Regions from separate parts of the Arthrobacter nitrophenolicus genome, predicted to be linked through region 3. Evidence: riboswitches for the same ligand, from Rfam matches in the RefSeq annotation. Region 3 holds a riboswitch; each other region holds the start of a gene.

Region 1 (10,249 bases), 1.5 Mb from region 3:
CTGCTGGGCGCCGAGGTGTACTCGGACGTGGTGGATGAGGAAGGCCTGGCAAGCCTCGACATTCCCGCCCTCGAGTATTCGCAGTCACTGCGGAATCCGGAAACGGACGCCTTCGTCACCGCCTTCACCAACATCGGTGGCGGGGTCGGGATGCCCATCCTCGCGAGCATCCTGACCGCCTGGCTCACGTTCCTGAGCCGGTCCTGGCGGCCCCTGATCCTGGTTGGCGGTGCGGCCGCGGTCTCCACCACTGCCACCACCATCGGCAAGCGCCTGGTGGGCCGGACCCGTCCGGACCATACGGAGGCCGTGCCACCGTATGAAACAACGCCGTCCTTCCCCAGCGGCCATACCCTGAACACCACCGTGGTGATCGGCGTGCTGCTCTACATCCTGTGCCTGCATTTCTTCCAGCTCTGGGTGCGCATCACCGCCATCACAACGGGCGTGATTTTCATCATCGCGATGGGGTTGAGCCGGGTATTCCTGGGGCACCACTGGCTCACTGACGTGATGGCCGGCTGGCTGCTGGGCCTCGCGTGGGTGCTGATGGTGATACTGGCCCACCGGCTGTTCCACCTGATCAGGCGGCGGGAGCATGTGGGACCGGCACCCGATTTCGAGCATCCGGTGGTGCGGGATGTGGTGGTCGAGGCCATGCATCACGACGGCCCCGGCGGGCACGGGAAGGACAACGCCGGGTGATAGTTTTGACCCATGCGAACTCTCGTTGTGGACCACCCGCTCGTCGCCCATAAGCTCACCGTCCTGAGGGACAAAAACACCCCGTCCCCGGTGTTCCGGCAGCTGACCGAAGAGCTGGTGACCCTCCTCGCTTATGAGGCAACCCGCGAAGTCCGCACCGAACCCGTCACCATTGAAACGCCCGTCAGCACCACCGTGGGAACCGCATTCACCAAGCCCACCCCGCTGGTGGTTCCCATCCTGCGCGCAGGCCTGGGCATGCTCGAGGGCATGACCAAGCTGGTCCCCACCGCCGAAGTAGGCTTCCTTGGCATGGCCCGGGATGAGGAAACCCTGGACATCATCACCTACGCCGAGCGGCTTCCCGAGGACCTCACCGGCCGCCAGATCTTCGTCCTGGACCCGATGCTCGCCACCGGCGGAACCCTGCGCGAGGCCATCAAGTTCCTGTTCAAGCGCGGCGCCTCGGACGTCACGTGCATCTGCCTGCTGGCCGCACCCGAGGGCCTCGCCAAGCTGGAAGAGGAGCTTTCGGACGCCAATGTCACCATCGTCCTGGCCTCCATTGACGAAAAGCTGAACGACAAGTCCTACATTGTTCCCGGCCTCGGGGACGCGGGCGACCGCCTGTACGGCATCGCCGGCTGAGGTTCAAGCCTTCCAAGACAAGGAGCGCAGCCGTAGCCTGTGCCCATGGACTGGAAACTTGAACTCGTGTTTGTCCCTGTGTCCGACGTGGACCGCGCCAAGGATTTTTACGTCAACAAGGTGGGCTTCAACGCCGATTTCGACCAGCGGCCCACTGAGTCCATCCGCTTCGTCCAGCTGACGCCGCCGGGCTCGGCCTGCTCCATCTGCATCGGGGAAGGACTCACGGACGCCCCTCCGGGGACCGGCTCCAACCTCCAGCTGGTGGTCAACGACATCGATGCCGCGCACCGCCACCTCAAGGAGAACGGCGTGGACGTCAGCGACGTGGACGTTCAGGACTGGGGCCACTTCGTCTACTTCGCCGATCCGGACGGCAACAGGTGGGCGGTGCAGTACATCCCCGGACGGGATTCTTAACACAAACGGTGGTTGAGCCTGTCGAAACCCGCCCGGGTTTCGACAGGCTCAACCACCGTTCTGTACCTCAGCTGCGGTTTAGTACCAGTTGTTGGCGTAGTGGAAGTTCAGCGCGCCACAGGGGGACTGGTAGCGCTCCTTGATGTAGTTCAGGCCCCAGTTGATCTGCGTGCGGTAGTTGGTGAGGTAGTCCGCACCGGCGCTTGCCATCTTCTCGGCGGGCAGGGACTGGACGATGCCGTAGGCACCGCTGCTGGGGTTGGTTGCCGTGGTGGTCCAGTCGGATTCCTTGGTCCACAGCGTCACCAGGCACTGCATCTGGTCCTGGGCCCAGCCGTAGGAACCGAGCTGGCCGGCCGCGTAGGCCTGGGCGCCTGCCGGGTCATTGACCGCGACGACCGGAGCAGGCTCCGGTGCAGGAGCGGGCTCGGGTGCCGGAGCCGGTTCTGCGGCGGGGGCGGGCTCCGGTGCGGGTGCCGGGGCGGGCTCGGCGGCCTGCGGAACAACGTTGATTTCGGCGGGGGCGGGGGACTCGGCAGGGTTGGACCGGATCTCGCTCTTTTCGATGCTCATCTGCGCATCGGAGGACGCCGCCGAGGTGCTGGTGGTGGTTGCGGCCGGAATCAAAGCATTCGTCGCCTGGCCGGCGGCGCCGATACCTACCAGCAGCGCACCGGACGTTGCGAGGACCGCGGCGCGCTTGCCGAGGGTGAACTTCTTGCCTTCCGGACGCTGGGAATCGCTGCCTGAGCCCTTTTTTGGGCGCGGTTTAGCCGGGAATGTAAACATGATGAATCGCCTCTCACACCTGCGGAGTTAGCTGTCGGGTTCGGATGAGGGCATCCGGCCGCACGGAAAAATCACGTGCTGGCTTAACCCCAAGGGCAATCAGTGCCCGGGACGGTGGGTCCCCCGCCTCTGCCTTCGATCAAGCGGAATCCGGGAAGTGGCAGAGCTTGGCGTCATCCGGATATACGGCCCGAACGGGAACCGTACCTAATCGACGGTACAGGAGATGGGCGCATAAGTCACATTTAGGTAACGGACATCACGGCATCGGCGCGTCGAGTTGTGCAATCTAGCGCATCAGGGGCAGTTGGAGGGCGAACTCTGTCCTCCCGGGCTGTGACGTCACCGTGACCTTGCCGCCATGCGCCTCGATGATGGATTGCACGATGGACAAGCCGAGTCCGCTGGTTCCCTCAGCGGCCGAGGCCCCCGCCTGGTCACCCGCACCCTTCCGCGCTGCGTCTGCGCGGGCGAACCGGGAAAACACGTGGTCCACGAACTCCTCGGGGATGCCGCCGCCGTCGTCCGTTACGGTCACCACCGCAGCGCCCTCGGATGTGGTGCCGACGCCGGTGACCACCGTGGTTCCCGCCGGCGTGTGCTTGCGTGCATTCGACAGCAGGTTCATCAGGACCTGCCGCAACTGAGCGGCGTCCCCGTTGACCAGGACCGGTTCGTCGGGCAGTTCCAGCCGCCAGGTGTGGGCAGGGGCCATGACCTTTTCGTCACTCACGCTCTCCACCACGAGTTGCGTGAGATCCACCTCGCTGAGCTTCAGGGGCTGCCCCTCGTCCAGCCTTGCCAGCAGCAGCAGGTCTTCCACCAGTGCCGTCATCCGCTCGGACTGGCTCTGCACCCTGGCCAGCGACTTCTGCCCGTCCGGTGTGAAGTCCTCGGTCATCCGCATCAGCTCGGTGTACCCGCGGATCGCCGTCAGCGGCGTCCGCAGCTCGTGCGAGGCGTCGGCAACGAACTGCCGCACCTTGGTCTCGCTCTTCTGCCGGGCCTGCAGCGCATTCGCCACGTTGTCCAGCATGAGGTTCAGCGCGTGCCCCACGCTGCCCACTTCTGTTCCGGGGTTGGAGTTTGACGGCGGCACGCGGACTGCCAGCGCCACCTCGCCGGCATCGAGGGGCAGTTGCGACACCCGCGTGGCAACCTCGGACAGCTGCTCCAGGGGCTTCATGGTGCGCCGGATCAGGACGGTTCCCACCAGCCCGATCATCAGCAGCCCCGCCAGGGACACGAACACGAAGGTCCAGACCAGGGAGGCAAGGGTGCTTTCCTTGCCGGCGAGCGGCAGGCCGGTCACCAGGACATCGCCAAAGTTGGTCTGCACGGCAACCAGGCGGTATCCGCCATTGGACAATGTCCGGTCCACGGGGCGGCCATCGGCGGGCAGTTCCAGCAGGATCTCCTTATCCTCTGTGGACAGTGGGGCCCGCGTGGTGTCGGAGGCAAGAAAGCCGCCGCTGTTCACCTGGCCACTGACGATTCTTGCGTTGACGGTCCCCACGCTCTGCCCGCGTGCATCCAGCGGATCCCTGCCGTTGAAGCCGCCCATGGGAGGGCGGCCGGGATCGTTGGCCCGGTCCGCGGCCTGGTTGAGCTGGTCGTCCAGCTGGCGGGTAAGGAAGGCATCCATGGAGGCATAACTGGCCACGCCCACGGCTCCGCAGATGGCGATCAGCAGCGCCATGGCCAACGCGATAAGGCGGGTGCGCAGGTGCCAGGTGGCGGGCTTGAACCAGCTCCGGGGGTGGGCTGCCGGAGCTTGAGGGGTGGCCATGGCTTCCTACTCCGCCGGCTTGATGACGTAGCCAGCACCGCGCACGGTGTGGATCATCGGCGGGTGGGCGGCGTCGATCTTCTTGCGGAGGTACGAGATGTAGAGCTCCACGATGTTGGCCTGGCCGCCGAAGTCGTAGTCCCAGACCCGGTCCAGGATCTGCGCTTTGCTGATGACGCGCTTGGGGTTCTCCATCAAATAGCGGAGGAGTTCAAACTGGGTGGCGGTGAGCTGGACGTCTTGGCCCGCCCGTGTCACCTCCCGGGTGTCCACGTTGAGCACCAGGTCGCCCACCACCAGTTCGGAGGTGTCCATGGCGGCCACGCCGGAACGCTGCACCAGCCGGTGGAGCCGGAGCAGGACCTCTTCCATGCTGAAAGGCTTGGTGACGTAATCGTCGCCGCCCGCTGCCAGTCCTACGATGCGGTCCTGGATGGCGTCCTTCGCGGTGAGGAAGAGCGCCGGGACCTCGGGTGCGAATGCACGGATCCTGCCCAGCAGCTCCACGCCGTCGAATCCGGGGAGCATGACATCCAGCACCAGGACGTCCGGGCGGAAGTCCTTGGCGAGCTTCACTGCCTCGGGGCCGTCAGCGGCAACAGCAACGGACCAGCCCGCCATGCGCAGTCCCATGCTCATCAGTTCAGAGAGGCTGGGCTCGTCGTCCACCACCAGGGCGCGGATAGGGGAGCCGTCCGGGTGTGAGAGCTTGGGCAGGTTGTTCGTGGTGGAGTGCGGTGTGGCCATGGAACAACTCTCCGATCCTTCGGTATGGCCCGGCTAAGGGATTCCTGTGACCGGGCTGTGAATCCCAGCCTAGCCAGCTGGATACCGCGACGGCCCCGGAACGGGCGGCATGGAGCAGTAACGCTGAACCAACTTGAGGCATTTGAGGTGATTCCAGGCGTCTCCCGGCCGATTCAGGTGGGTCCGTCGGGAAAATTTTCTTCCCTTGCTCCGCGCGCCGCTGGACACGTGCCCGGGGAGTAAGGGGCAATTTTGGCATTTCGCACTCAGTTGAATAAAAATGGCCAGGAAGCCCCGATGGGCGAAGGAAATTCTGTGGGCAGCGCTGTGCGGGTCGCAGAATCGGATAACGAATGTTATTCTTTGGCGTCCGCCAGAATCGTGATCTGCGCCACAATAGAGCATTTCGTCTCACAATGCGGACGATCTGGTCCATTGTTACTTGCAAGTTGCCATTGTTACGCTGCACACTTCCAATGTGAACAAGAACTCAACAGCACCTGCAGCCGCAGAATATTGGCCCAGCACATCAGCTGCTGCCGACATGCGCTGTTGTCGAATGCACGCCTGACCTTCTCCACCCCTCGAAGTTCTTAGGCATTCGCCCCCAAGCCCAGCGTCGGGCGCCCCTCCCCAGTTCGCATTGCGGGGAAACCCAGCATTCGAGCCGCGATGGCGGCCATTCACATTGAGGTAAGCAATCCATGTCAGTTGCATCCGGATACGTCCACATCTCTGTCCGTAACGCCGCCAAGGCGGGCCAGCCCTCCGGCCTCCGCCCCGGCTTTGGCCCCCGCCCGTCAGTCTCGCCGTCTTCCGGAAGCAGCTTTCCTGCCCAGGGCTACGCGCCGCAGGGCTACAACCCCAACTCCTACGGGCAGCTCCGCGCCGTTCCCGCGGCTGAGTCTGCTCCTGTCACGGCACCCACGCCGGTGGTGGCAGGACCCAATGCCGTCCGCCCGGTGGCCAACGACAATGTTGCCCGCGGGTTCGTCCTGTACATGGGCATCGACGAGGAAACGGCCGCGGCGGCCGGCACCTCCATCGCCAAGCTTGCGCAGGAAATCCGCGCCTACGCCCAGTCCCTGGTAACCGGCGCCGAAAGCTACGCGGCGGTTGCCGTAGCCCCCGCCGGCACCCCCGGTTCCGCGCTCGACGTCGTCCGGTCCACCTTTGGCGACCCCACCGTAAACTCCCGCCAGCGCACCGAGACGCCCCGTCCGCAGCAGCCGCAGGAGCCGCGCCCGTCCGGTGTCCTGATCGACCTTGCCCGGCGCGAAGTCCACCTCGACGGCGAATCGCTCAACCTGACGTTCAAGGAGTTCGAACTCCTGAACTACCTGGTGGAGAATGGCACCCGCACCGTGGGCCGCGACGAACTGCTCGAAGGCCTGTGGCGGAACGCCGAGGAAGTGCCCAACGAGCGCACCATCGACGTCCACATCCGCCGCCTCCGCTCCAAGCTGGGCCGGCTCGCCAACACGGTCCGCACCGTCCGCGGCCAGGGCTACCGGTTCTACGAGCACCCGGAGGTCGTGGTCTGGGCCGCTCCGGAATACTCGATCTGATCTTTCAACGTCCGCCAACGGCGGCACGATCCCTCTGCGCCTGCGCTCGTACCTCACGCAACAACGGCGCTTTCGGGATATGCCGCCTTTGGCATACGGGGTCAGCCGGCATGTGCCTCCGCGGCTGGGGGTTTGGCTAGGCTTGGGGCATGAGTGAGCACCATCTTCGCCGCCTTGTGATCATGCGTCACGCCAAGGCTGACTGGCCCGGCGGTGTGCCCGACCATGAGCGGCCGCTGGAGGAGCGCGGGCACCGGGAAGCGCCGCTGGCCGGGCGCTGGCTGCTCAAGCACAACATCATCCCTGACTTCATCCTCTGCTCCAGCGCACTGCGCACGCGCCAGACCTGCACCTGGGTGTGCTCTGAGCTGGGGGACAAGGCACCCACGCCGAAGCTCGAGGACGGCCTGTATGCCGCTTCCGCCCTCCGCATGCTCTCAGTCATAAACCACGTGCCGGACACCGTGACAACGCTCATGCTGATCTCCCACCTGCCGGGCGTGCAGGACCTTGCGATGCACCTGGCTTCCCGCGATTCCGACCATGACGCGTACATGGACGCTGCCACCCGTTTCCCCACCAGCGCCCTGACCGTGCTGGAGACGGAAAAGCCCTGGGCGGAGCTGGACGGGCAGGACGCCAGGATCACCAGGTTCAAGGTGCCCCGCGCCCACTAGCCAGGGTTCCGGCAGAGCGGTTCTGGCATAGCGGTTCTGGCAGAGTAGGGAGCGTGAATCTCCGGGACTCCCTGCTTGCCGTGCTGGTTGCCGTGCTGTGGGGCCTGAACTTCGTGGCGATCGACATCGGCCTGCACCCGGGCGGCGGTGATGTGCCCCCGCTCCTGTTCGTGGCCATGCGGTTCGTCCTGGTGGTCCTGCCCTGGATCTTCTTCATCAGGAAGCCGGACGTAGGCTGGACGGCGGTCCTCGGCGTCGGGCTCTTTATGAGTGCGGGCCAGTTCGGCCTGCTCTACCTGTCCATGGCGCTGGGCATGCCGGCCGGCCTTGCGTCACTCGTCCTGCAGGCACAGGTGCTGCTGACCGTCCTCCTCGCCGCCGCGTTCCTCGGTGAGCGGCCGAACCGGAGGCAGCTGGCCGGCGTCGTCCTGGGCGTGGCAGGCCTCGCCGTCGTCGCCGTGGGCCGGAGTGCCGTTGCGCCCCTGCTGCCGTTCCTGATTGTGCTCGCCGCTGCCCTGTCCTGGGCGACGGGAAACGTCATCGCCCGGAAAGCGAAAGCAGCCTCGGGGCTGGGCCTGGTGGTCTGGTCCGGGGCCGTGGTTCCGGTACCCCTCACCGCCCTCTCGCTGCTGGTGGACGGCCCGGACGCGGTCCTCGCCACGCTCGCCAACCTTCAGGCGCCCACCGTCCTCACCGCGCTCTACACCGCCGTTTTTGCATCACTGGTGGGCTACGGCATCTGGAACCGGCTCCTGGCCAGCCACCCGTCGTCGGCCGTTGTCCCGTTTACGCTGCTGGTCCCCGTGGTGGGGATGACGGCCGCCTGGCTTGTGCTGGGGGAGGTGCCGACGCCCACCGAGCTCGCCGGCGGCCTCCTGCTCCTGGGCGGAGTGGCGACGGCGGTGCTGACCCTGGGCAGGCGGCGTCAGCGCCGCGGGGTGGAACCGGGGCCGGGCTTGGCCGCAGGCCTGCGGGCGGGAGCAACGGGCGACGACGGCCGCTTGGCTGCCGGGGGTACGCGCGACGTGGTCCCCGGCCCGGAAACGCGCTGAACCGCCCCGCTTCGTGCTGTCCCGCTTTTTGCAGCGCTGCCCTTTGCTGCGCTGACCCGTGCTGCGCTGCCTTTTGCTGCACCCGCTTTCGGTCCGGCGCCTCTGGATGCGGCTCCTTGGGCCGCCGGCCGGGAAGGTGCCGGCCGCCGCTTCGCCGGGGGCCGCCGGGCCGGCGCAATCCGCCTGCCCGCAGGCCAGGCGGCACCGATGAACAGGACCAGGAACGTTGCCACATAGGACACCGCCGCACCGACGAAATAGTTGTCCGGATCATCCGTGGGCAGGGGCGTGCCCAGGAACGAGGACTGGCCGTCAAAGGCCAGTTCCCAGGTGCTCAGGAATGCCAGGGCAAAGCCGACGGTGAGGCTGGTGCCGGCCCCGACGCAGAGCAACACCAACCGCCGGCCACGCACCAGGACCTCGCCGATGGCGGACAGATACGCCAGGGCAAGCACGCCAAGGAACGCGACGAATACCGGCTCGGCGAGGGTCATCCCCGTGAGCACGAGCAGCAACGCGGCAACGATGCCGGCGACAACCGCAAACTTTCCGCTGTTCCCCATGTGGCGCATGTGCACCATCATTCCCGAGGAGCGGGCAGCTTCAGGACGTAGCCGCGCATGATGGCCATGATTGCCGCAACGCTTTGGTCACGGCTGCGCTCCGGGTTGTAGGTCTGCCGGTCGAGTCCCACCACAAAGCAGGCACCGAAGATTGCCGTCTCCAGGCTTCCCCGGGACACGGACTCGTCCACCGGGTAGGCCTTCGCCACATCGTCCACGGCCTGGGCAATGACAGCCAGCAGCTCGCCGCGGAGCACTGCGAAGGTGCCCTGCCATTCGCTGGGCGTCCGCCAGTTCTCGCTGACCCAGAGCCGGGCGAAGGACGGGTACTCGGCCATGAAGTCCATGGCCTGGCCGATCATGGCTTCCATGGCCGGCAGCGGATCCTTGGCCGGCTCTGTCCGGGCCTCGAGCAGCCGGGACTTCAGGATGTCCACGCCGTGCCGCAGCAGCTGCGCGATGAGTTCGGACTTGCTGCCGAAGTTGTAGTAGACGGTGCCTTTTGACACTCCCGCGGCGTGGGCGATCTCGTCCACGGTGACGTTGGCGGCCCCGCGCTGGCCGATAAGCTCCATGGACGCGTCGAAGAGCTTCTGCCGGGTAGCAGTGGTCCGTCCTGGCCGCTGCCCCTTTGCTGCCGCCGGCGGGCCGGAGGTCATGCTGCAATCTCCGGTTTGAGGGCTTTCAACGTCCAGTACTTGTTCCTGCGCACGGCCAGCGTGGACAGGACGGCGCCCAGCAGGGTGTAGCCCAGGAGCCCGAGGACGGTGGGGACGATCATGGACAGGTCGGCACCGTAGATCAGGTGCCGCATGCCGGTGACCACGTATCCCATCGGCAGGACCTGGTGCACCACGTGGAGGGGCTCCGGAGTGGTCTGCCATGGGAACGTGCCCCCGGAGGACACCAGTTGCAGCACCAGCAGGATCAGCACCACCAGTTTGCCCGGCGAACCCAGCAGCGCCACGATGCCCTGGATAAGGGCGCTGAATGCCGTGGCCGCCGCCAGCATGAAGAGCCACATGAGGACCGGGTGCACCGGGTTCAGCCCCAGTGCGAGGTTCACCACGAGGGTGAGCAGGGTGGCCTGGACCGCGGACACCGCCAGGAACGGCAGCCAGCCGCCGACGGCGATTTTCCAGGACGGCGCGTTGGAAGCCAGGGCCCGCTGCGTTATGGGCCGCATGACCTGCACCAGCATGAAGATGCCGATCCACAGCGCCAGGGTGAGGAAGAACGGCGCAAGCCCCGCCCCGTAGGAATCGGCCTTCGCCTGTGACACGTTGCTGAC
Region 2 (10,249 bases), 1.4 Mb from region 3:
AACTCCTTGATCCATGCCAGCTGCTGCGCGGATGAGCAGGAGAAGACGAAGTCCGGGTTGTCGTCCATCAGTGACACAACGTTGGAAAACGTCCGCGCGCATTTGCGCATGGTTTCCCTGACCGGCCACAGCCAGGCGGAATCGATATGGGCATGGCCGGTGGCAACCAGCTGGTGGGCGGATGCATAGGCAGGCCTGGCCAGGACGCCGGCAAGGGCTTCGCGGCCGGCAGCTGCCGTTCCGGCAACGTCGTCCGGGTCCATGACGTCCATCATGCGTTCAAGGGCGCGGAGGATTTCGTGCCGGCGGGGAAGCTCCAGCGGCAGTTGCTCCATTAGTCCTGCCAGGGTCCAGACGTCCTGCTGGAGCTCCCATACGGTCTGGTTCAGTTCAGCGATCGCAATGGTCCCCAGCCTGTACTGCGGCGCCGTTCCGGCAGTGGACTTGTCCCCGTAGGGGGTTGCGGCAAAGGTCCAGCCCTGGGCAACGTCGGGATTTGCCGCAGCTTCCACATAGAAGTCCACCGCCATGCCGCCGCCCAGCAGTTTCAACGGGATGTACTGGTTCCGCGGCGAGACGGCCTTGATGATGGTTCCGTCCGGCCGCCAGGCGATGCCCTCGCACTGGAATCCCGGCGTCTCGATGGTGAATCCCAGGTCCACCAGCACTTCCACCGTGGTGTCCGGTTCTGTGCCCCAGGATTCGGGGACCTCACCCTGGAGTCGAAGCCACTTGGTGCCCCACGGTTTGCCCCAGGCGGCGCCATGCTCCTGCGGGTGGAATTCCTGCCGCATGGCCTCCAGTGCAGGGACCGGTTCGTCCGGCACATCGCAGCTGCTCAAGGCAAGGGGGAGGATCCGGCCGTAGACGGAAGGGGTGATGCGCTCACGCACAAACCTGTGGAGGCGGACTTCCGTTATCCGGCGGTCATCATGCAATGTGTGCCCTCTTTTAGAGTGTGGAAGTGGACCATGGTGTCCATTCGATGGACAAATCTACCCGCTAGTAGCCTCTTATCCAACCCCTCCAGGATCATCCGTGGGCATCTGCAACCGCCTCAGGACGCCGGAACCTCAGCCACCGGCCTGAGCACCCGTGCGTCGCCGGCGTACACGTTGAGGCTGGTTCCCCTGCTGAAGCCCGCCAGCGTCAAGCCGCTCGCCTCCGCGAGTTCCACCGCCAGGCTGGACGGCGCGCTGACCGCGGAGAGCACGGGAATTCCGGCCAGGGCGGCTTTCTGCACCAGTTCAAAGGATGCCCGCCCGGAGACCTGCAGCACCGTGCCGCGCAGTGGAAGGAGGCCTTCGCGCAGGGCCCAGCCCACCACCTTATCCACGGCATTGTGCCGCCCCACGTCCTCACGGAGGCAGAGAAGCTGGGCGCCGCCGTCGTCATTGATCCTGAACAGCCCGGCCGCGTGCACTCCCCCGGTCTCCTCAAAGACGCGCTGGGATTCCCGCAACAGCGCCGGCAGCGACGCAAGCACGTGCGCGTCCATCGTGACGGGATCGTCCTGGGGGCTGTAGTGCGAGGATTTCCGGACCGAGTCTATGGAGTCCGTACCGCAGATGCCGCAGGAACTGGAGGTATAGACGTTGCGTCCCGTGTCCGGAAGGGGGACGTCGGGCCGCAGCTGGGCTTCCACCACGTTGAAGGTCTGCATGCCGTTTTCGTCCTCGCCGGCGCAGAACCGCAGGGACACCAGCTGGTCGGCGCTCCAGATGACGCCCTCGGACACCAGGAATCCAGCCACCAGGTCAAAGTCGTCGCCCGGAGTACGCATGGTGACGGAGAAGGACATCCGTCCCAGCCGGATCTCCAGCGGTTCCTCCACCGCCAGGACGTCCTCCCGGTGCCGGACCGGAAACTCGAGGGCCTTTGGCGAGCCGTCCAGCAAATACTTGTGCACCTTGCGGCGCTGGGTTACGCGTCCCATGCTTCCTGCCTGTTCATAGCTCCATCATGGCAACCGCAGTGCCCCCGCTCAACCGAAGCGGGCGGCTGCCCGGAACGCTCGGGGACTCCTGCGGGGCGGGGACATCCTGCCTACCCAAGCAGGGCACTCCAGTCCACCGGACCCGCAGGCGGCTTGGCTGCAGCCCGGCCGCTTTTCGGCTTCGCTTTGGCGGGGGTTGCCTCAGGCGCGGGAATGGGCGGGCCCCAGGGCAGCGCAAAGGCCGGCACGGGTTCGCCCAGCTGCACGCCGTGCGGCGGCACCACCATTACCCCGTCAGCCGAGGCCAGCCCACGCATCATCCCCGGCCCCGTGTGCTGGGCAGGCGACGCCATGCCGTACAGGAGGCGGAACGGCATCAGCCGCGTGCGGCCGGGATCCGGTTCGATTACTGTGCCGGAGGGTACCTGCTGCACGGCCGGCATGGTCCCGTGACCCAGTGCAGCGAGCAGCGGAGCACCTACCGTGCACAGCGCCATCATCGCGGCCAGCGGATTGCCCGGCAGCCCCAGCACGAACCGGCCGTCCGGCAGCTCGGCCAGCACGGCGGGGTGGCCTGGCCGCATGGCCACGCCGTCGACCAGGAGCCGCCCGCCCAGCTCGGCCACCGCCCTGCGCAGGTGGTCGGTGCCGGAAGGTCCGGTCCCGCCGGTCGTAATCACGACGTCGGCAGGCAGGTCCGGCACGCCCGGCACCTCCGGAACCACGTCCTCCAGGGCCGCGAGCCATTCGGGATAGGAGTCACCGATTTTTTGCTGGCCGCCGGGGATGCCGCCCAGCATCGTGACCACTGCGGGAAGCTGCGGACCGAACGTGTCCCGCACCTGGCCCGGAACGGGAAGCCCCTGCGCCACCACTTCGGAGCCTGTCAGCAGGAGCCGCACCAGCGGTTTGCCCTGGACACGCAGCTCGTCGTATCCGCCGAGGGCCGCAAGGGCCAGATGGGCCGGGTTCAACTCCACGCCGGCAGCCACCAGGAGGTCGCCTTCCAAGGCTTCCTCGCCTGCCTTCCGGATGTGCTGGCCTGTTCGGGGCTCACCCGGGCGGGCACTGCCGCCCGTTGTCAGGATGGGCAGCCCGTCATCGTCCTCGGCGAGTACGGCATTCTCGCTGCGGAGGACGGCCTTCCCTCCGGGTGGTATGAGGCCGCCGGTCACGATGGGGCTGGCCTGGTGCGGCGCCAGCCTGGTCCCGGGCTCGGCGGGAATCCAGGGCCCTGTCCCGTTGACGACCCACCCGTCCATCGCGGAGGAGGCATAGTGCGGCATGTCCTGCAGTGCCACAATGTCCTGGTCCAGCCTGCGTCCCAGGGCCAGCCCGAGTGCTACAGGCCCGGCAGGGATCGGCGTGGCGGCATCAAAGGCTGCCTGCCGGGCTTCTTCCCAGGTGTGGGCCAGATGGTGGTGCGCTTCCTGCCCTTCGGATTCGCCAGCTCCTGAGGGGGCGTCCTCGGTCATTCGCCGGGGGTCCCGGCGGCTTCAGCATCGTAGTCGGCGGCCAGGGAGCGGGCCACGGCAAGGGCCGAGTCCATGGAGGCGGCGTCTGTTGCATGGCCTGCCCCGGAGGCGAGGCCGGCGGCGTAGCCTGCAATGAAGGTGGTCAGCGGCGCGGCCGGGCGCACTACAGAATGGGCGGCCACTCCGGCAAGCGAGAGAATGGCATTGACATCCACCTGGACGTCTTCGAGTTCATAGGCCTGGAGCAGTGACCTGCACCATTCCTCCAGCGTCTCTTCCTGGCTTTTCATGAACTGCCTCCCAAGTTAACTGCGGCTGCGCCGGCCCTGGTCATCGTCCTGGTGGCCGGCGGCAATCCCTAGCGCGGCGGCATCGTCCCATGTGTCCACATCGGCTGTGGCCGCGGCGGGTACGGTGACAAGCTGCACGTCCAGACTAGCAAGGAGCGAGCGGACGGAGCCGTTGATTAAGGCTCCCCGGGCAGCGAGATCCTCCACGGCGTTTTTTAGCCCAGCCGTGCGATAAAAACCGGCGAGCGGCTGGGCCCTGCCATGGGGCGTGCCGTCGTCGGTTGCGGCCATGACCACGTCCGGCTTGCCGGGGCCATCAGCCGGTTCCGCTGACAGTGCGGAGGAGAGCCGGACCACGGCGTCGGCCACCAGTGGCATGTCGCAGGCAAGCACCAACGTGTACTCGGCTTCTCCCCCGCCCCGGGACAGTACCTCCAGCCCCGCAGCGATGGCGGCGGCGGGACCGGAAAATTCGGGCTGCTCCCGGCAGGATAGGACGGTTTCCGGCAGGCGCCCCGGATCCGGTCCGACCACCACAGTCCGGCGGGCACCGGACGCCGCATCGAGGGAACGTTCCAGCAAGGTGGCGCCACGGAAAAGCAGGTGCTGTTTGGGTACTCCGCCCAGCCGGGAGGACCGGCCTCCGGCGAGGATCAGGGCATCAAAATGCGGCAGCGGATCTTGCACGGTTCCAGCCTAGCCAGCGCAGGCAGGGACGCATAAACAGGAAAGGACCCGTCAGGCAGCGCGCTCCGGCAGCAGGAACGGGTCCCACGCGGGGGTGGGCTTCTCCAGTTCCTTGATCTGCCAGATGGTGCCGCGCGGAGGTTCCGGAACGAACCGGAGCTTCCAGCCCATTTCCGCGGGAGTGTGGTCACCCTTGGCATTGTTGCAGCGGAGGCAGGCTGCCACGAGGTTCTCCCAGGAGTCGGCTCCGCCGCGTGATTTTGGGTGGACGTGGTCGATCGTGTGCGCAGCCTTGCCGCAGTACGCGCACTTGTGCCCGTCGCGTCTCAGCACACCCCGGCGGCTGACGGCGGTGGCCTGGTTGTAGCGCGGGCGGATGTAGCGGTTGAGGAGGATTACCGAGGGGCGGCCCAGTATTTCCTGTGGACCCACCACGGGGTCGTCCCCTTCGGCCACCACGCTCGCTTTGCCCGTGAGCACAAGCACCAGCGCCCGGCGGAAAGTCACAACCGCCAGCGGTTCATATCCAGCATTCAGAACGAGAGTGCGCATGCACGTACCTCTTCACGGCCGCACCCGTCAGGGGCACGAGGGCCGGCTGCCCTCGGCATGTCCGGGCTATGGATCGACATCACAAGAGTAAACACAGAAGCGCATTATCAGGTAATCGCCGTCCCGGAAGAATTGTCCCGGACCCGCCAGCAGGCCACCGCCAACGGCGCAAGCACGCGCCTGCCCGAGGCGGCTGCCGCTGCAGTTTAAAAGGGGAAGGACCCCTGTCTTGCGGGCAGGGGTCCTTGCTCCATCGCCGGCCGTCGGGGGCTTCGGCCGGAAACGGAGGGTTCTAGTCGACGCGGATGAACACCGGGCCGGAGCCAACGTTGGCGCTGAAGACAACAGTCTGGTTGCCGTTGTAGCCGCCGTGGACTGCCTGGCCGTTGCCTGCGTAAACAGCGATGTGTGCCATGCCGGCGCCGCCGTCAGCGTAGTAGATCAGGTCGCCGGGCTGGGCCTCGGCCGCGCTCACGGTGCGACCCAGGGACAGGTAACCTGCGGGCCAGTCGTGGAAGTTGATGCCGACCGCGGCCAGGGAGTTGGTAACCAGCATCGTGCAGTCCTGCATGACACCAAGCTGGGCGTACGCGGCGGACAGGATGGCTGCGCCCTTGCCGCTGGCGGAAGCCGGTGCGGCGGGGGCCGACGCAGCGGAAACGGTGGCGGTGACCTTGGGAGCGGCAGCCGGCTGGGCAGCGGGGGCAGGGGCCGGCGCGGCTTCCTCCACCTCAACCTCGGGTTCTTCCACAACCACGGGAGCAGGCGTGGTGGTCACGGCCGGCTTCTCGTAGGTGATGGCGATGGTGGAAGCCGCGGAAATGGGCGCTTCGATAGCGGATTCAACTTCCAGGGCGGACGCCGGGGCCGAGTCGCGCTGGAAGTTGGCGTCGGCAGCGTTGGCCGCGATGCCGCTGGTCAGGACGAGACCGGAAGCCGCGGCGATCACGGCGGCCTGGCGTCCTACGCCGCCGGCGTTGTCGCCCACAGCCTTGGCAATGATGGCGATCGAGCTGGTTTTAGTGACCTCGGCGCGGTGCCGTGCGGTAGCACGAGTAGTCATCAGTTCTCTCTTTCGATTTCCTCGGGCCTGTGGGCAACCGAGAGTTTGGACGCGCCGGCATCTTGGGGGTACGTCGGCGCGCCCCGAACGGGGATGGTGATCTAGCGAAAAATTGCGGGCAAAGAAATAGTTCCCGGGGCCGAAGCCCCAAGAACTATTAGCCTGCGAGGGTGTAGAAGGAGGAGGAGCCGGTGGCGGCTACGGAGTGCAGAAGCGTCCCCTGGGAAGGGTTGAGGGCGCTGATCATCATGCCGTTGCCGACGTAGATGCCGACGTGCGCGCCGCCGTTCTGCATCACCAGGTCACCCGGCTGGGGGGTGGAGGTGGGGGTCATGGCGGTCCATGCGTTCACGCGGGGGATGCTGATGCCGGCCTGGGCGTAAACCCACTGGGTGAAGCCCGAGCAGTCCCAACCGGAGGTGGGGCTGGTGCCTCCCCAGACGTAGGGGCTGCCGATGCCGGTGTAGGCGATGGCGGCGAGGCCGGAAGTTGCCGCAGAAGCGGTGGCAGCAACAGCCTTTTCCGCCACGGTCGATGCGGTGGAAGCGGCGGCCTCGTCCTCGTCGTCAGAGGTGGACTGCGGGGTCACCCGTTCGACAACGGGAGCGGCGACGGTGGTGACCACCGGCCGCTCGAAGGACACGGTGGCGGTGGGTGCTGCGGTGACTGCAAGGGCGGTCTGCGCGGAACCGGACTCGGTGGAAGCGGAGATGCCGGCGGTGGTGTCCGCGGCGGTGGCCGGCAGTCCCATGCCAAGGACAAGGCCGGACGCGGCTGCAACTACAGCAGCCTGGCGACCCACTGTCCCGGCGTTGGCACTAACGGCCTTGGACACTGCGTCCAAAGGGTTGGTACGAACCGGTTGCGCACGGTGGCGCGCAGAATTCTGGCGTGAAGACACGAAGGTAGCCTCTCCCAATGCCTGCGAGGTGAGCTGTCGGATTCGGATGGGAGTCACCCGGCCGCGCCGCTTCAAGGAAGCTTTGCGACTTAACCCCAAGGCCTTCCGTGAAGAAGGCCAAAATTGGTTCCCCCGCCCCTGCCAGACGATGAAATGCGAACGGACCTTGAGCGGTGGCAGAGTTAGGCAATCCGCACAAGAGCGTCAACTTCGGAAAAGTTGACGCGAGTTAGACGGTACAGGAGTTTCGAGCGAATGTCACATTCAGGTCACGACTGGTCACGCTAATTCGAGAGTCAGCCATCATTTGACTAGAGCCAGCCTGTCGGATCCACGACTTCGCCGTTGACCTGCACTTCGAAGTGCAGGTGGCAGCCGGTGGAGGCTCCGGTGGTGCCGCTCAGTGCCACAACGTCGCCGCGCGAGACCGTCTGGCCTTCGGACACATTGAACGACGAGAGGTGGTTGTAAGTGGTCTCCAGGCCGTTACCGTGGTCGATCACCACACGGTTGCCGCCACCGAACTGGTGCCAGCCGACGAACGTTACGGTGCCGGTGGCGGCCGCGAGGACAGAGGTGCCGCACTGGGCAACATAGTCCTGACCGCGGTGGAAGTCGCCGGATCCGCCGGTGATGGGGCTGACGCGGTAACCGAAGGGGGAGGCTGTGCTCATCGACGCCAGCGGGGCGCCCAGGCTTCCTGCGGAAGCGGCCCGGGAAACGGCGCCGGCGGACTGTGCGCTCAGGAGCTGCTTGAGCTTGCCGTCCGGGTCTGCCTGGGTCACGACGGCCGAGCGGCTGAAGTCGATCTGGGCCCCGGCCTCGGCAGAAATCGCGGGCTGCGGGGTGACGGCCGAGGCTGCAACTGGAGCTATGCCCGCCTCATCGGTGGCCATGACCGGGCTGGTGGCCGGGACAGTGACGGTGAGCACCAGGCCGGTGGCAGCCAGGGCCACGCCGGCCTTCTGGCCAATACCGCTCGCCGAGGCAAACTCGGTGATCTGCCGGAACGGACCCCGACGGCGGCGCGCATCACGGTGGAGATCGCGGGGGCGCTCCGTGTGGATGACTTCGACGACACGCGGCGCCGAAGCGGGGCCTGCCGCGCGGCGGCGCCCCCTGGAGGTCTGCATGGACAAGAAGGATTCCTCTCTGGAAAGCCTGCGAAGTTAGCTGTCGGATTCGGGTCAGAGAGTTCAAAGACCCGGTCCGCCGTAAGCAAGCTTCGGCACAGAGATATCCCGCTGAGGGATTCCTTCACTGGAAGAGGCTTGCTGCTGACGGACTTCACCCCAAGGCAGTCCCCCGCTGCCGCTTGTGGTTCCCCCGCCTCTGCCAGTTATTGACTCGTGCTCCCGATCCGCTGGCAGAGCTCGGCTCCGGATCAGGTAACGCTTTTGTATCAACGCTCGGTTCAACTATAGGGGCTTAAGGCCCTTGGTAACAATTCCGTTATCTTGGCGTTACCGACGTCACGCTGCGGCGGAAAGACTTCCTAGCGGACGTGAACGAACACGTGCGCGGCAACTTCAGGCGGAAGTTCCAGGGCGCCTTCAATGCCCGGCACCCGGACCGAGATGTAGTCCCCCACGCGCTCCAGGGTTACCGCGGCGCCCGGGCGGATGCCGCCCTCATCAAGCTGGGACAGCAGTTCCGGCTCTACCTGGATGGGCTCCGCCAGCCGGCTGACCGTGACCTCCGACGCAGGCCCGTAGGACTTCATGGCTTCCAGGAGGCTGGTCACCGTATCGGTGGAGGCAAGGGAGGGCTGGCCACCAAGCGCGGCAAGGCCCGGAATCGGGTTGCCGTATGGCGATTCGGTGGGATGGTCCAGCATCTCGTAGATGCGCCGCTCCACCCGTTCGCTCATCACATGCTCCCAGCGGCAGGCTTCGTCATGCACATAGGCCCAGTCCAGCCCGATCACGTCGGCCAGGAGCCGCTCCGCCAGGCGGTGCTTCCGCATGACCTCGGTGGCGCGCTTGCGGCCGATTTCGGTGAGCTCCAGGTGGCGGTCGCCGGAGACCACCACCAGCCCGTCACGCTCCATCCTGCCGATGGTCTGGGACACCGTGGGACCCGAGTGGCGCAGGCGTTCCGCGATACGGGCCCGCAGGGCGACGATGTTCTCTTCTTCCAGCTCCAGAATGGTCCGAAGGTACATCTCCGTAGTGTCGATCAGATCCGTCATCCAGCTCAGCTCCTCGAGCGCAGTACCTTGCGTTGTCCCACCGTATCGCTGTTCACCGCGACGTAGTCCGTTGGCTAGCTTAGCCTATTTTGACTTAGTCCGAATAGTTGGAAGCCGCCCGCGAGGCCGTCTCAGTGGCTGGACTATGACGGTTCCGGTTCCCGCCCAAACAGCTGTTCAGGCAGAATGGGAAAGGCCTTCGATGCAGTCATCGCCGACTGCGCGCCAGCGACCATCCACCCGTCCGGACCTCAGCCGCGTCCACGCCGAAATTGGAGCCCCCGTGAGCGAACCAAGCATCACTATTCCTGCCGACCTCCTTCCCAAGGACGGGCGGTTCGGCGCCGGACCTTCCAAAGTCCGCCAGGAGCAGATTGATGCGCTGTCCGCCGCATCGAAGAACATCCTGGGCACCTCCCACCGGCAGGCACCGGTCAAGAACCTTGTCGGTTCAGTCCGCGAGGGCCTCAGCCAGTTCTTCCGCGCCCCGGAAGGATACGAGGTTGTCCTGGGCGTGGGCGGTTCCACTGCGTTCTGGGATGTTGCCAGCTTCGGCCTGGTGGAGAAGAAGGCACAGCACCTGTCCTTCGGTGAGTTCGGTTCCAAGTTTGCGGCCGCCACCAACAAGGCGCCGTTCCTGGACGCCTCCTCCATCATCAAGTCCGAGCCCGGCACCCGGCCCGCGGCGCAGGCAGAAGCCGGCGTTGACGTGTATGCCTGGCCGCAGAACGAGACCTCCACGGGCGTAGCCGCTCCGGTCAAGCGGGTGGCAGGTGCGGATGAGGGTTCCCTGGTGCTGGTGGATGCCACCTCCGCGGCCGGCGGCCTGGACGTCGATGTGGCGGAGAGCGACGTCTACTACTTTGCCCCGCAGAAGAACTTTGCCTCCGACGGCGGCCTGTGGCTTGGGCTGTTCTCCCCCGCTGCCCTGGAGCGCGCCGCGCGGATCAAGGCAAGCGGCCGCTGGATTCCCGACTTCCTGGACCTGCAGACGGCCATTGACAACTCGCGCCTCAACCAGACGTACAACACCCCGTCCCTGTCCACCCTGGTGACCCTGGACGCCCAGGTGCAGTGGCTGAACTCAAACGGCGGGCTGGACTTCGCTGCCGCCCGGACGGCCGACTCGGCAGGACGCATCTACAGCTGGGCCG
Region 3 (10,249 bases):
CAGCGTCAGGATCTGTTCGGCGCGCCCGAACGGGCCCATCCGGTCATGCAGGACCGTGGACGTCAAACCGATCCCGTCCCGGCCGAAGGACACCGCGTTGTCCAGCCCCAGCCACTCGCCTTCGGGCCGCCGGTACATGTGGATCTGCAGGTCCAGGTTGGGAAAGGCGAAGCTGTCCTTGCCCGGCGGAACCCGGGCAGCGATGCCGTTGGCGGTGTCCACCAGGCCCATCAGGCGGGCCAGGTCGCTGCTGTCCTCCCGGTCCGTGAGCGGGTGGTCGGTGCGAAGCCACACTTTGCCGGCGCCCGGCCGGTGCCCTTCGGCAACACGCATTTCCAGGGACCTGATGTAGCCACCCGGCCAGACGGCCGAACCGTCGTAAGGCTTGCAGTCGTCCGGACCCGGGATGGCGGAATCCTCGACGGCGGCGACTTCAGCAGTGTCGCTGGTGATCATCCGCCAGGCTGTTGCCCGGATTGCTGTCCGGCCCGCAGCCACCAACTCCGCCTGCAGCAGTTCGATGGTCTTCCCTGGCCTTAGCGTGGAGGTCTCGATGTGGAATTCCCCGCCCGGGATCAGGCCCAGGATCTCGTAGCTGAGCCGGGCCATCCGCATATCCGCCCGCGGCTGGTGGCGTTCAAGGGCTTCGGCCAGGAGCCCGGAGGCGGGCGCCATGTGCTGTTCGTGGGCGTTCCAGGCGCCCTGCGCATGGATGGTGGATCGGAAGTGGCCGCCGCCCAGGACCTGGTAATAGGCGTTGCCTTCGGCAAGCCCGGGGAACTCGTCAGTCAACGCTGGCCTTTCGCAGAGAACTTCAGTGAATTGCCACTAACTCTAACGGCTGGCGCAACACCGCAGCAGCGGTCCGGCGCGAAATGCTGTGCCGGCGAAATGATTGAGTCTGGATGAAGCCAGCGGACTAGACTCAGGAACTGGTCCTGTCAGCGACCTCGAAACGAGGTATTCCATGCGCGTCATCAGCTACAACCTCCGCAAACACAAGGCCAGCGGCGAGCTTCTCGCCCTGGCCAGGAACCATGACGTCGATGCCCTCTGCCTCCAGGAGGTGGACGCCAGCGACCTCCCTGAAACGCTGGGCCCGCTGCACCTGGCGCACGTCACCAAGGGAAACCGGCTGGGCCTCGCCGTCTACTACCGCACCAGCCGCTTCACCGCGCTCGATACCCAATCCTTCGCGCTGAAAAAGTCGATGCATGACAGGGTCCTGGCACCGGCGCACGAACGGCTGATCGGCGTGCGGGTGATGGACAACGACACCCAGCACGAACTGGTCATCGGCTCGTTCCACGCGGCGCCGCTCACCGCCTCCAACTCGCTCCGGCGCAAGCAGATCCACGCCGCCCATGCCGAACTCCTCAGCATGGGCAGGGGCCTGATGACGCTGATGGTGGGTGACTTCAACTACCCGTTCTTCACGAAGAACCTGGACATCCACATGAAGAACTCCGGGTATGCCCTCTCCCTCAGCAACCGGCGCACCTACACCCGGTACAAGGTCTTCAAGGGCCACTTCGACTTTGCCACATCCCTGGGCCTGGACATCCAGAGCGTGGAGACGCTGCCGCGCGGCAACTCGGACCACCTGCCCATCCTGGTCACGGCGGAATACGGTCCGGACTACTAGGAAGCGCCGCCGCGATCGGGGCCGGCGGCAGCGAGCCGCCGCCTCAGGCCGGGCCAGGCGGCCGCGAAACCGGGATGCAGTTCCTTCTGCTCCACCGCATCGAGCGGGATCCACAGCAATTCGATGCTCTCAGGATCGCTGATGACCGGGTCGAAGGGCTCGCGCACCAGGACCACCACCGTGGTGTAGGACCAGTAGCCCAGGTCCAGGACAGAGGTGAACAGCACGTCCACACCCTCCGGCGGGACCGCCGCCTCTTCCCAGGCCTCCCGGAGCGCGCCGGCCACGGGCTCCTCGCCCTGGTGGAGGGCTCCGCCCGGGAGCCCCCACGTTCCGCCGTTATGGCTCCAGAACGCCCGGTGCTGCAGCAGCACACCCTTCGCCGGATCGTAGGCCAGCACGCCGGCAGCGCCGAACCGGCCCCAGAAGCGCCCGCGGTCCCCTTCCACCCAGGCGTCGCCCGGATCCCGGGGACCCGTGCGGACGGGCGGGGTGGCGGACGCTGCGGAAGCCAGAGAATGATCCATCAGCCCAGTCTGACAGGTGCATCACGCCCGGGCCCAGTATCCGCGGACGTCAGTTGCCGTGCGCGCGTTCGACGGCGAAATCACCGCCGGGATACATGATGGTCTCGTGCCCGTCATCAAAGCGGACCAGGTAAGGCGGGGTTCCGTCCTGTCCCCGCACTTCCAGGATCACTCCGTGTCGGTCCGTGGATCCAACATGCCGGCCGTGGACGATAATGCGGTCGCCCTGCGCTGCCTCCATGGCAATCACCTCCAGCCCCCAGATTACGACTCTCCCGGGAACCGGAACAGGCCCCGCGTGGCAGGATTTCCCTATGCCGCTGAACATCGTCCTGGTTGCTGATACGCACATTCCCAAGCGGGCCAAGGACCTGCCCGCCAAGGTATGGGCCGCCGTCGAAAGCGCGGATGTGGTCTTCCACGCCGGGGACTGGGTGCAGGCGGAGGTGCTGGACAAATTCCAGGAACGCAGCCGTTCGCTGGTGGGCGTCTACGGGAACAATGACGGGCCGGATCTGCGCGCCCGGCTCCCTGAAACCGCGCGCATCACCCTGGATGGCGTCCGGTTTGCCATGGTCCACGAGACCGGGCAGGCAAAGGGGCGCGAGCTGCGGTGCGAGGCGCTCTATCCGGACGCGGACGTCTTGGTCTTCGGGCACAGCCATATCCCCTGGGACGCCACCTCCCCTGCTGGCCTGCGGCTGCTCAACCCCGGCTCGCCCACGGACCGCCGGCGCCAGCCCGCCTGCACGTACATGACGGCAATTATCGACGCCGGCCGGCTGGCGGAGGTGCGCCTGGTCGAGGTCACGCGGGAGTAGTTCCGGGTTGGCAGCCGGCCTCCGGTTGCCTAGGCTGGAACGGTAAGCATGCTTAGCTTTCCTGGAATCGTTCCACCAGCAGGAGGACCACCATGACAGACCAGTACACCTTCCGGAACCCGGTCACCGCCTACGAGCACATTTCCCCGCCGAAGCAGCACCAGCCCGAACCGGGGCTGGACGCGGAGCTGATGCCCAAGGCGGACCTCGGCGAGGAAACCTACCGCGGCACGGGGCGGCTCGAAGGCCGGAAGGCAATCGTCACCGGCGCGGACTCGGGCATCGGTGCCGCCGCGGCCATCGCGTTCGCCCGGGAGGGGGCCGACGTCGTCATGTCCTACCTGCCGCAGGAGGAGGAGGACGCTGCCAGGATCGCAGGCATTATCGAAGCCGCAGGCAGGAAGGCCGTGAAGGTGCCCGGGGACCTCAAGGACCCGTCAGCCTGCCGTGACGTGGTGGACACCGCCGTGGCAGTCCTGGGCGGTGTGGACATCCTGGTCAACAACGCCGGAAAGCAGGTGGCCCAGGAGGACCTCGCGGACATCACCGACGAGCAGTTTGACCACACGCTGAAGACCAATGTCTACGCCATGTTCTGGCTGACCAAGGCAGCCCTTCCGCACATGCCTGCAGGGTCCACCATCATCAACACCACGTCGGTGCAGGCCTACAACCCCTCACCGACGCTGGTGGACTACGCCACCACCAAGGCCAGCATCAACAACTTCACCAAGGGCCTGGCCCAGCAGCTCGCTCCCAAGGGGATCCGTGTCAACGCCGTTGCGCCGGGCCCCATCTGGACACCGCTGCAGGTCAGCAGTGGCCAGCCCAAGGAGGACCTGCCGGAATTCGGGCAGTCCACTCCCCTGGGCCGCGCCGGCCAGCCCGCAGAACTCGCGCCGGCCTACGTGTTCCTGGCCTCGCCCGAGTCCAGCTTCGTGCTGGGCGAGACGCTGAACGTCAACGGCGGCAGCCCCACCCCATAGGTCCTAGGCCTGGTCCTGCCCGGCGAGCAATTCATCGGTGGCCTGGTCGGGCTGGCCGTCGAAAAACTGTGCAAGAACGGTTTTGAACACTGTTTCGCCGGGTGCGGCGCGGAGGAACAGCGTCATGGACGACTGCAGCTTGCGGGCGTCAATGCCGCCCAGGATGTCCTCTGCGGCGCGCCCGGCATGGTTGGTGAGGGCCTGTGCGCACTCCAGCAGGCGCGGGCCCAGTACGTCGTGCTCAAGGTATCCCCGGGCTTCGTCCAGTGACCTGATCGCATACTTCCGGGAGGTGGCACTCTGTCCCAGCCCTGCGATCTGCGGAAAGATGAACCACATCCAGTGGCCCCGCTTGCCACCGAGTTGAAGTTCGGCCAGGGCCCGCTCATACGTCCCGCCACTGTCCTGTGCAGCGACGAAGCGTCCAAGGTCATAGGGATCGTTCATGGATGTCTCCTTCTTGTGGGGTCTTGCGCCCGGGCGGGAAGCCGGCGCTTGGCGGCTGCCCAAGCACTGCCGCCGCCTGCCGCAGGCTGCCGTGCGGATCCTCGGCCCAGCGGGCCAGCACCACGCCGGCGCGCTGCCGGTCCCGCTCCGGCAGCCCGGCAAGCAGCGGCGCCACGACATCGGCCACCAGGGGTCCCTCGAGTTCCGCCGTGGAGGCGGAGCGGAGGAACCCCTCGATCCGGGTCAGGTCCGAGTGGCGCAGCCAGGCGGCCTTGGCCTGGAGCAGCACCACGGCTGCCAGCCGCCGCTCGAAGACCGGCCTGGCGCCTGGCCTGGGCCGGCCCCAGAGGGCGGAGGCCAGCTGGACGACGTCATCATGGTCCAAAACCTTGAATTTCCGGAGCGCATCACGGACGGTTCCCCGGACAGCGCCCACGGAGGAACCGTAGGAGGCGAGGATCCCGCCCAGCCGGGCGGCGGCGTCGTCCGCGCGATACCAGGAGCCCTCATTCTGCAGGGTACGGTCGATGAACTCCGCTGCCGCGTCAACGACGTCCGGCCCTGCGCTCATCGCCGGCCCGCCCCGGCGTGGGTGATGCAGAACGGGGTCCACGGCCGGGCTTCCAGCCTGCCCTCGGCGATGGCTTCGCCGCATACGGCGCACGTGCCGTAGGTTCCGGCGTCCAGCCGGGCGAGGGCGGCCTCCACCTGGTCCAGGCCGGCGGCGCTCTGCTTCAGGAGTGCGGACGCCTGGGACAGTTCGAAGGCGATTGTGGCACCCTCGGGATCGTGCTCGTCGTCGACATTTGAATCGAGCCGGGCCGAACTGGCCGAGGCGATGTCCGCGCGGAGGTCCGGAAGCAGCGCAGCCTTCCGCTTCCGCTCCTCCTCAAGCAGCACCCGGAACCGCTCAAAATCTGGCATGGAGAAAGCCTAGCGCGCCCCTCAGTACCAGTTCCTGGCCACGGAGTGGTCCCACGCCGCGCAGGGTGTCCGGTAGCGGTCCCGGATATACCCCAGCCCCCACTCGATCTGGGTGCGGTAGCTGGTGAGCCAGTCGCTGCCGGCGCTTCCCAGCTTGCCGGGCGGCAGGGCCTGCGGAATTCCATAGGCTCCGGAGTAGGGGTTGGTGGCAGTGGTCAGCCAGTTGGATTCCTTCGTCCAGAGCTGGGCGAGGCAGAGGAACTGGTCCTGCCCCCATCCATAGGACGCGAGGCGGCCGGAGGCATAGCTTTTGGCTGCGGCGGGATCGTTGACAGCGCCACCCGGCACGGAGGGCACGACGACGGCAGGCGGGGCGGGGCTTGCCGGCGCAGGGGCGACGGGGCCGGGGTCCGCCGGGGCCGGGTTGGTGTTGACCGGTGCCGGATTTACCGGCGGGGGGTTCACTGGCACCGGTACCGCCTGGGCCGGGTTTGGCGGTGCGGGAGGCTTTTGCGCAGCGGCAAGGGCGGCATCTGCAGCCGCCTGCCGGCGGGCCTGCTCCTCGGCAGCGGCGCGTTTGGCTGCCTGCGCCGCCTCATAGGCCGCAAGCGCCGCCCGGCCTTGCCGGTATTCGCCCTCAAGCGCCGCCGTCGTGCCCTTGAGGGATGCCAGCTGGGCGGTCAACTCTCCGCTGCGCCGCTGCTCTTCGGCGACCTGGCGGGCCACCGCGTCCTGGGCGGAACGGGCAGCGTCCAGTTTGGCCTTCGCCTCTCCGGACAGGCGTTCACGCTCCGCCCGGGCGGCCTTTTCCTGCTCCGCCAGGGCAGCGGTGGCCTTTCCCGCGGCCTCCGCCCGGCTGACCAGGTCCGCGGTCTTGGCTCCCACGACTTCAACCACATTGAGCCCGTGAATGCTGTTGTTCTCAAGGGCTTCCAGTGCCACAAAGAGTCCCATGGTGGTTCCGCCGGTTTTGTACGACCTGGCGGCCAGCGCACCAATCGCCTGCTGATGCCGCTGCAACTCCGCATTTGCCTCGGCAGCCTGGCCGGCAAGGGCATCCACCCTCGTTGTTGCGGACTGCAGGGCGGCGTCGGCCAGTGCATAATCGGCCGCAGATACGACGGCGGCTGCCCCGAGCGTTTCGGATTCGGATTGCAGGCCTTGCAGCAGGCCTGTGATCTTCTCGATTTCGGCCGCCTTGCCGGCTTCCGACTGCTGCGCTTTCTGCACGTCCTCCCACGAGGGATACCCGCCCGGCGGGGCGTCGTCCGCGGACGCCGGAAGCAGGGCGGACGGGCCGGCCAGGGCGAGGGCCAGCACCCCTCCCAGCAGCGGGGGCATCAGCATGCTTCCGATCAGGCGCATAGTTCCGAAGCCTATCGGGTTTCAATGCGAGGTTGAGGGTTAGGACCGCCAGCCTGCTTTGTCTTTATGATTTTGTGACACAAATAACAGGCCGCGCCGGACGCTCGGTATCACCCGAGGTCAACCGGATGTGGTATGAAACTCCAAACATTTGCTTAATATGATAGAAGCGCCTCGGATGTTACCCAAACGTGACAATTGCTCCGGGGCCGGGTTATGGTCTTCAGGTGTCCCTCCCAAAACGGGACATTCCCATCAGTATGCCGAGCCCTGCCACTGATACGGGATTCAACCGCTTTCCAGCTGGCAGGGACGGGGGAACCAAGTTTCCACGGCCATTTGTGGCCTTGGGGTTAAGTCGACAGCGCCTTCGTCCATTACGGGCGGTCGCCCTTCGGCCGGGTATCTCCAACCCGAACCCGACAGCTCACCCCGCAGGCATGGGAGAGGCGATCACACGTGTCAAAAAATTTTCCTACCGCCCGTCACCGCGCGACTCCGGCCCGCTCAATCGCGCTCCAGGGCTTGGCTGCTTCCGCAAAGTCCCAGGCCCGGACGCTCAGCCGTCCGGTGCTCGCAGTTGCCGCTGCGTCCGGCATTGCGTTCGGTGTTGGAGCTCCCGCCCACGCTGGCGTGACCGGCCCGGACACCACCGAAACCGCTAGCGTCCAGGCGTACAGCGCTCCGGCCGCTGCCGTGGCTGCTCCCGCTGCCGCAGCCCCCGCCGCCGGCAACGTCTACACCGTGGTCTCCGGCGATACCCTGGGTGCCATCTCGGCTGCACATGGCGTCAGCCTGAACGACGTGCTGGCCGCCAACGGCCTGGATATTTCCACCATCATCTACCCCGGTGACCAGATCACCATTCCGGGCGCCGGCTACGTGGCACCTGCTGCTGCGCCTGCTCCGGCCGCACCGGCCCTGGCGAGCACCGGAACCACCGTGAACTACGCCTCCGCCGCCGTTGCCCCGGCCCCGGCTCCCGCCCCGGCCGCCACCGGCACCGGCACCGGCGCAGCCATCCTGGCTTCCGCCTACAGCCAGCTGGGCGTGCAGCAGGACTGCACCGCCATGGTGGAGAAGGCACTGCGCTCCGTTGGCCTGTCCGTCGGTGACCTGGCTCCCGGCCAGTTCTACCAGTACGGCACCACCGTGGGCACCCCCGCCCCCGGCGACCTGGTGATCACTGCCGGCCACGTGGGCGTCTACGCCGGCGACGGCCAGGTTGTCAGCGGCGGCGTGGACGGCTACAAGACCGAAGTCCACTCCATCAGCTGGCTCAGTGGAGCTTCCTTCGTCCGGGTAGCCTAGTCACCCGGCGCAGCTGAAGCAGCCGCAACAGACGCAGTACAGAGACAAGGGCGGCGGCCGGGAACTCCCGGCCGCCGCCCTTGCCCGTTAATGTGCTTCCGGCAGAGTCCGGCTCTTTCTGTCACGTACCGCAGAACGTCATGTACTTGCCGAAGTCTTCCGGGGCCCCTTCGGCGTAGCGTTCCAGGCCGGGACGCTCTTCATAGGGGGCACGCACTGCTTCCAGGAGCCTGTTCAGTGGCTCCAGGTCGCCCCCGGTGGCTGCAGCCAGGGCCTCTTCCACCAGGTGGTTCCGCGGAATGTACACGGGGTTTAGCCGGTCCATCCGGTCCGCGTCCGGTTTCATGGACCGCCAGCGGCCGGCCCAGGCATCAAATGCCGCGAGGTCCATGACCATGCCGCGGACCGGCCGTTCATTTCCGCGCGCCGCTTCGCCCAGGTAGCGGAAGAACCGGGTGTAGTCCACGGGGCCGTCCTTCAGGATCGCTACCACGCCGTCCACCAGTTCGGACGCCGCTTCGGCTTCAGGGCTTCCCGCGGGGACGGCCGGCAGGCCCAGCTTGGCCTGCATTCCGTTGAACCACGCATCGCTGTACTGCCCGCGGAATTCGCCCAGCGCCTCCACGGCGGGAGCGACAGCCTGCTCCTGGTCCTCGTTGATCAGCGGGAGGATCGACTCGGCGAGGCGGGCCAGGTTCCATTCGGCGATGACCGGCTGGTTGGCATAGGCGTACCGCCCGCCCACATCAATGGAACTGTAAACGGCGGCCGGGTTGAAGTCGTCCATGAATGCGCAGGGGCCGTAGTCGATGGTCTCGCCGGAAATGGTCATGTTGTCCGTGTTCATCACGCCGTGGACGAAGCCCACCAGCATCCATTGCGCCACGAGCGCAGCCTGGGCCGACACCACCGCCCGGAACAGCGCAAGATAGGGATTGTCTGCCTCGGCGGCGGCAGGGTAATGCCGGCTGATGGCGTGGTCCGCCAGGCGGCGCAGCAGCTCGAGGTTGTCCGTGGCCCGCGCGTACTGGAAACTTCCCACCCGCAGGTGGCTGCCGGCCACCCTGGCCAGGACCGCCCCGGGCAGCATGTCGTCCCGGCGCACCATGCGTCCGGTGCCGACGACGGCGAGCGACCTGGTGGTGGGAATGCCCATCGCGTGCATTGCCTCACTGACGAGGTATTCACGGAGCATGGGCCCGACGACGGCACGGCCGTCCCCTGCCCGCGCGAACGGTGTGCGGCCCGAGCCTTTGAGGTGGATATCGCGCAGGCGGCCGTTGGCGTCCACGATTTCGCCGAGCAGGAGGGCGCGTCCGTCCCCGAGGAGGGGTGAGTAGCCGCCGAACTGGTGGCCGGCGTAGGCCTGGGCCACCGGAGCGGCCCCTTCCGGCACGTGGTTGCCCAGCAGCAACCGCACGCCTTCCGGGCTGCGCAGGTAGCTGGCATCCAGCCCGAGTTCTTCCGCGAGGGCGTCGTTGAAGACCAGGAGCCGGGGCTCCGGGGCTTCCTCCGCCTGCCAGGGAACTGCCATATCTGCCAGTTCGCTGGCGAAGCGGCTGTCGAAAGTGACGGTTGATTCTGCAGCTGCAGTCATGGGTTAACCCTATCCCCGCGGTTGGTCCGGCGGTTGATCAGCCAGGTGGCGAGCCAGAGGACCACGCCGATGGCCATCAGTCCGCCGGCTATCTGGTACTGGATCACGTTCCGTCCCACCCACGGCCCGGCCAGGAAGGCGCAAAGGATGGCTGCGACCAGGGGCAGGGGTCCGGGCGAGGTGAAGAAGACTTTCCGGTTCGGATCCCGTTTCCTCCGCAGCACCAGGCACGCCACGTTGACGACGGTGAAGACGCACAGCAGCAGGAACGCCGTTGTGCCGGAAAGGTTGGCGACAATGTTGCTTTCCGGATCGCTGGTCACGTAGAGGATGAGCCCCAGGGCAAGGACGGTGGAGAAGGCAATGCCCGCCCACGGGGTGCGGCGGACCGGCAGGACCTTGCCCAGGGGATGCGGCAGGACCTGCTGGCGGGCCAGGCCGTAGATCAGCCGGCTGGCCATGAGCATGTTGATCAGTGCCGTATTGGCCACGGCGAAGACGGCCAGGAACGGGAAGATCCGGTCGATGGGAAAGTCCGGTGAGCCCTTGTGCACCACCTCGAGCAGTGCGGCGCCTTCGGCTTCGCGGATGCCCTCCAGTTCGGTGGGCGAGAGGACACTGACCAC

Evidence for each region. A riboswitch is a leader RNA that binds a small molecule or an ion and turns the genes downstream of it on or off. The one in region 3 is predicted to bind cyclic di-AMP.
Region 1: linked by a shared signal. The riboswitch ahead of ACJJV6_RS11455 (hypothetical protein) and the one ahead of ACJJV6_RS18300 (LysM peptidoglycan-binding domain-containing protein) in region 3 are both predicted to bind cyclic di-AMP.
Region 2: linked by a shared signal. The riboswitch ahead of ACJJV6_RS12065 (M23 family metallopeptidase) and the one ahead of ACJJV6_RS18300 (LysM peptidoglycan-binding domain-containing protein) in region 3 are both predicted to bind cyclic di-AMP.

What each region holds. Positions count from the first base shown of each region.
Region 1 is NZ_CP174504.1:2,428,189-2,438,437, forward strand. Features, by position in the region: gene ACJJV6_RS11440 (phosphatase PAP2 family protein) at 1-705, shown strand, start outside; gene upp (uracil phosphoribosyltransferase) at 718-1,353, shown strand; gene ACJJV6_RS11450 (glyoxalase superfamily protein) at 1,399-1,773, shown strand; gene ACJJV6_RS11455 (hypothetical protein) at 1,852-2,562, opposite strand; cyclic di-AMP (ydaO/yuaA leader) riboswitch at 2,568-2,728, opposite strand; gene ACJJV6_RS11460 (sensor histidine kinase) at 2,852-4,351, opposite strand; gene ACJJV6_RS11465 (response regulator transcription factor) at 4,358-5,098, opposite strand; gene ACJJV6_RS11470 (winged helix-turn-helix domain-containing protein) at 5,803-6,666, shown strand; gene ACJJV6_RS11475 (histidine phosphatase family protein) at 6,816-7,343, shown strand; gene ACJJV6_RS11480 (EamA family transporter) at 7,397-8,395, shown strand; gene ACJJV6_RS11485 (TetR/AcrR family transcriptional regulator) at 8,976-9,617, opposite strand; gene ACJJV6_RS11490 (YhgE/Pip domain-containing protein) at 9,614-10,249, opposite strand, start outside.
Region 2 is NZ_CP174504.1:2,572,031-2,582,279, reverse strand. Features, by position in the region: gene ACJJV6_RS12105 (alpha-mannosidase) at 1-938, opposite strand, end outside; gene fdhD (formate dehydrogenase accessory sulfurtransferase FdhD) at 1,058-1,936, opposite strand; gene ACJJV6_RS12095 (molybdopterin molybdotransferase MoeA) at 2,047-3,411, opposite strand; gene ACJJV6_RS12090 (DUF6457 domain-containing protein) at 3,408-3,701, opposite strand; gene ACJJV6_RS12085 (molybdenum cofactor guanylyltransferase) at 3,717-4,388, opposite strand; gene ACJJV6_RS12080 (HNH endonuclease) at 4,440-4,940, opposite strand; gene ACJJV6_RS12075 (NlpC/P60 family protein) at 5,233-6,003, opposite strand; gene ACJJV6_RS12070 (C40 family peptidase) at 6,161-6,838, opposite strand; cyclic di-AMP (ydaO/yuaA leader) riboswitch at 6,909-7,103, opposite strand; gene ACJJV6_RS12065 (M23 family metallopeptidase) at 7,216-8,037, opposite strand; cyclic di-AMP (ydaO/yuaA leader) riboswitch at 8,048-8,293, opposite strand; gene ACJJV6_RS12060 (metal-dependent transcriptional regulator) at 8,400-9,095, opposite strand; gene serC (phosphoserine transaminase) at 9,379-10,249, shown strand, end outside.
Region 3 is NZ_CP174504.1:3,953,556-3,963,804, forward strand. Features, by position in the region: gene ACJJV6_RS18250 (thioesterase family protein) at 1-792, opposite strand, end outside; gene ACJJV6_RS18255 (endonuclease/exonuclease/phosphatase family protein) at 968-1,645, shown strand; gene ACJJV6_RS18260 (NUDIX domain-containing protein) at 1,642-2,172, opposite strand; gene ACJJV6_RS18265 (DUF1918 domain-containing protein) at 2,222-2,413, opposite strand; gene ACJJV6_RS18270 (metallophosphoesterase) at 2,487-2,993, shown strand; gene ACJJV6_RS18275 (glucose 1-dehydrogenase) at 3,086-3,979, shown strand; gene ACJJV6_RS18280 (DUF1810 domain-containing protein) at 3,983-4,426, opposite strand; gene ACJJV6_RS18285 (DNA alkylation repair protein) at 4,410-4,997, opposite strand; gene ACJJV6_RS18290 (TraR/DksA C4-type zinc finger protein) at 4,994-5,350, opposite strand; gene ACJJV6_RS18295 (lytic transglycosylase domain-containing protein) at 5,372-6,715, opposite strand; cyclic di-AMP (ydaO/yuaA leader) riboswitch at 6,967-7,171, shown strand; gene ACJJV6_RS18300 (LysM peptidoglycan-binding domain-containing protein) at 7,175-8,026, shown strand; gene ACJJV6_RS18305 (protein adenylyltransferase SelO) at 8,148-9,623, opposite strand; gene ACJJV6_RS18310 (APC family permease) at 9,620-10,249, opposite strand, start outside.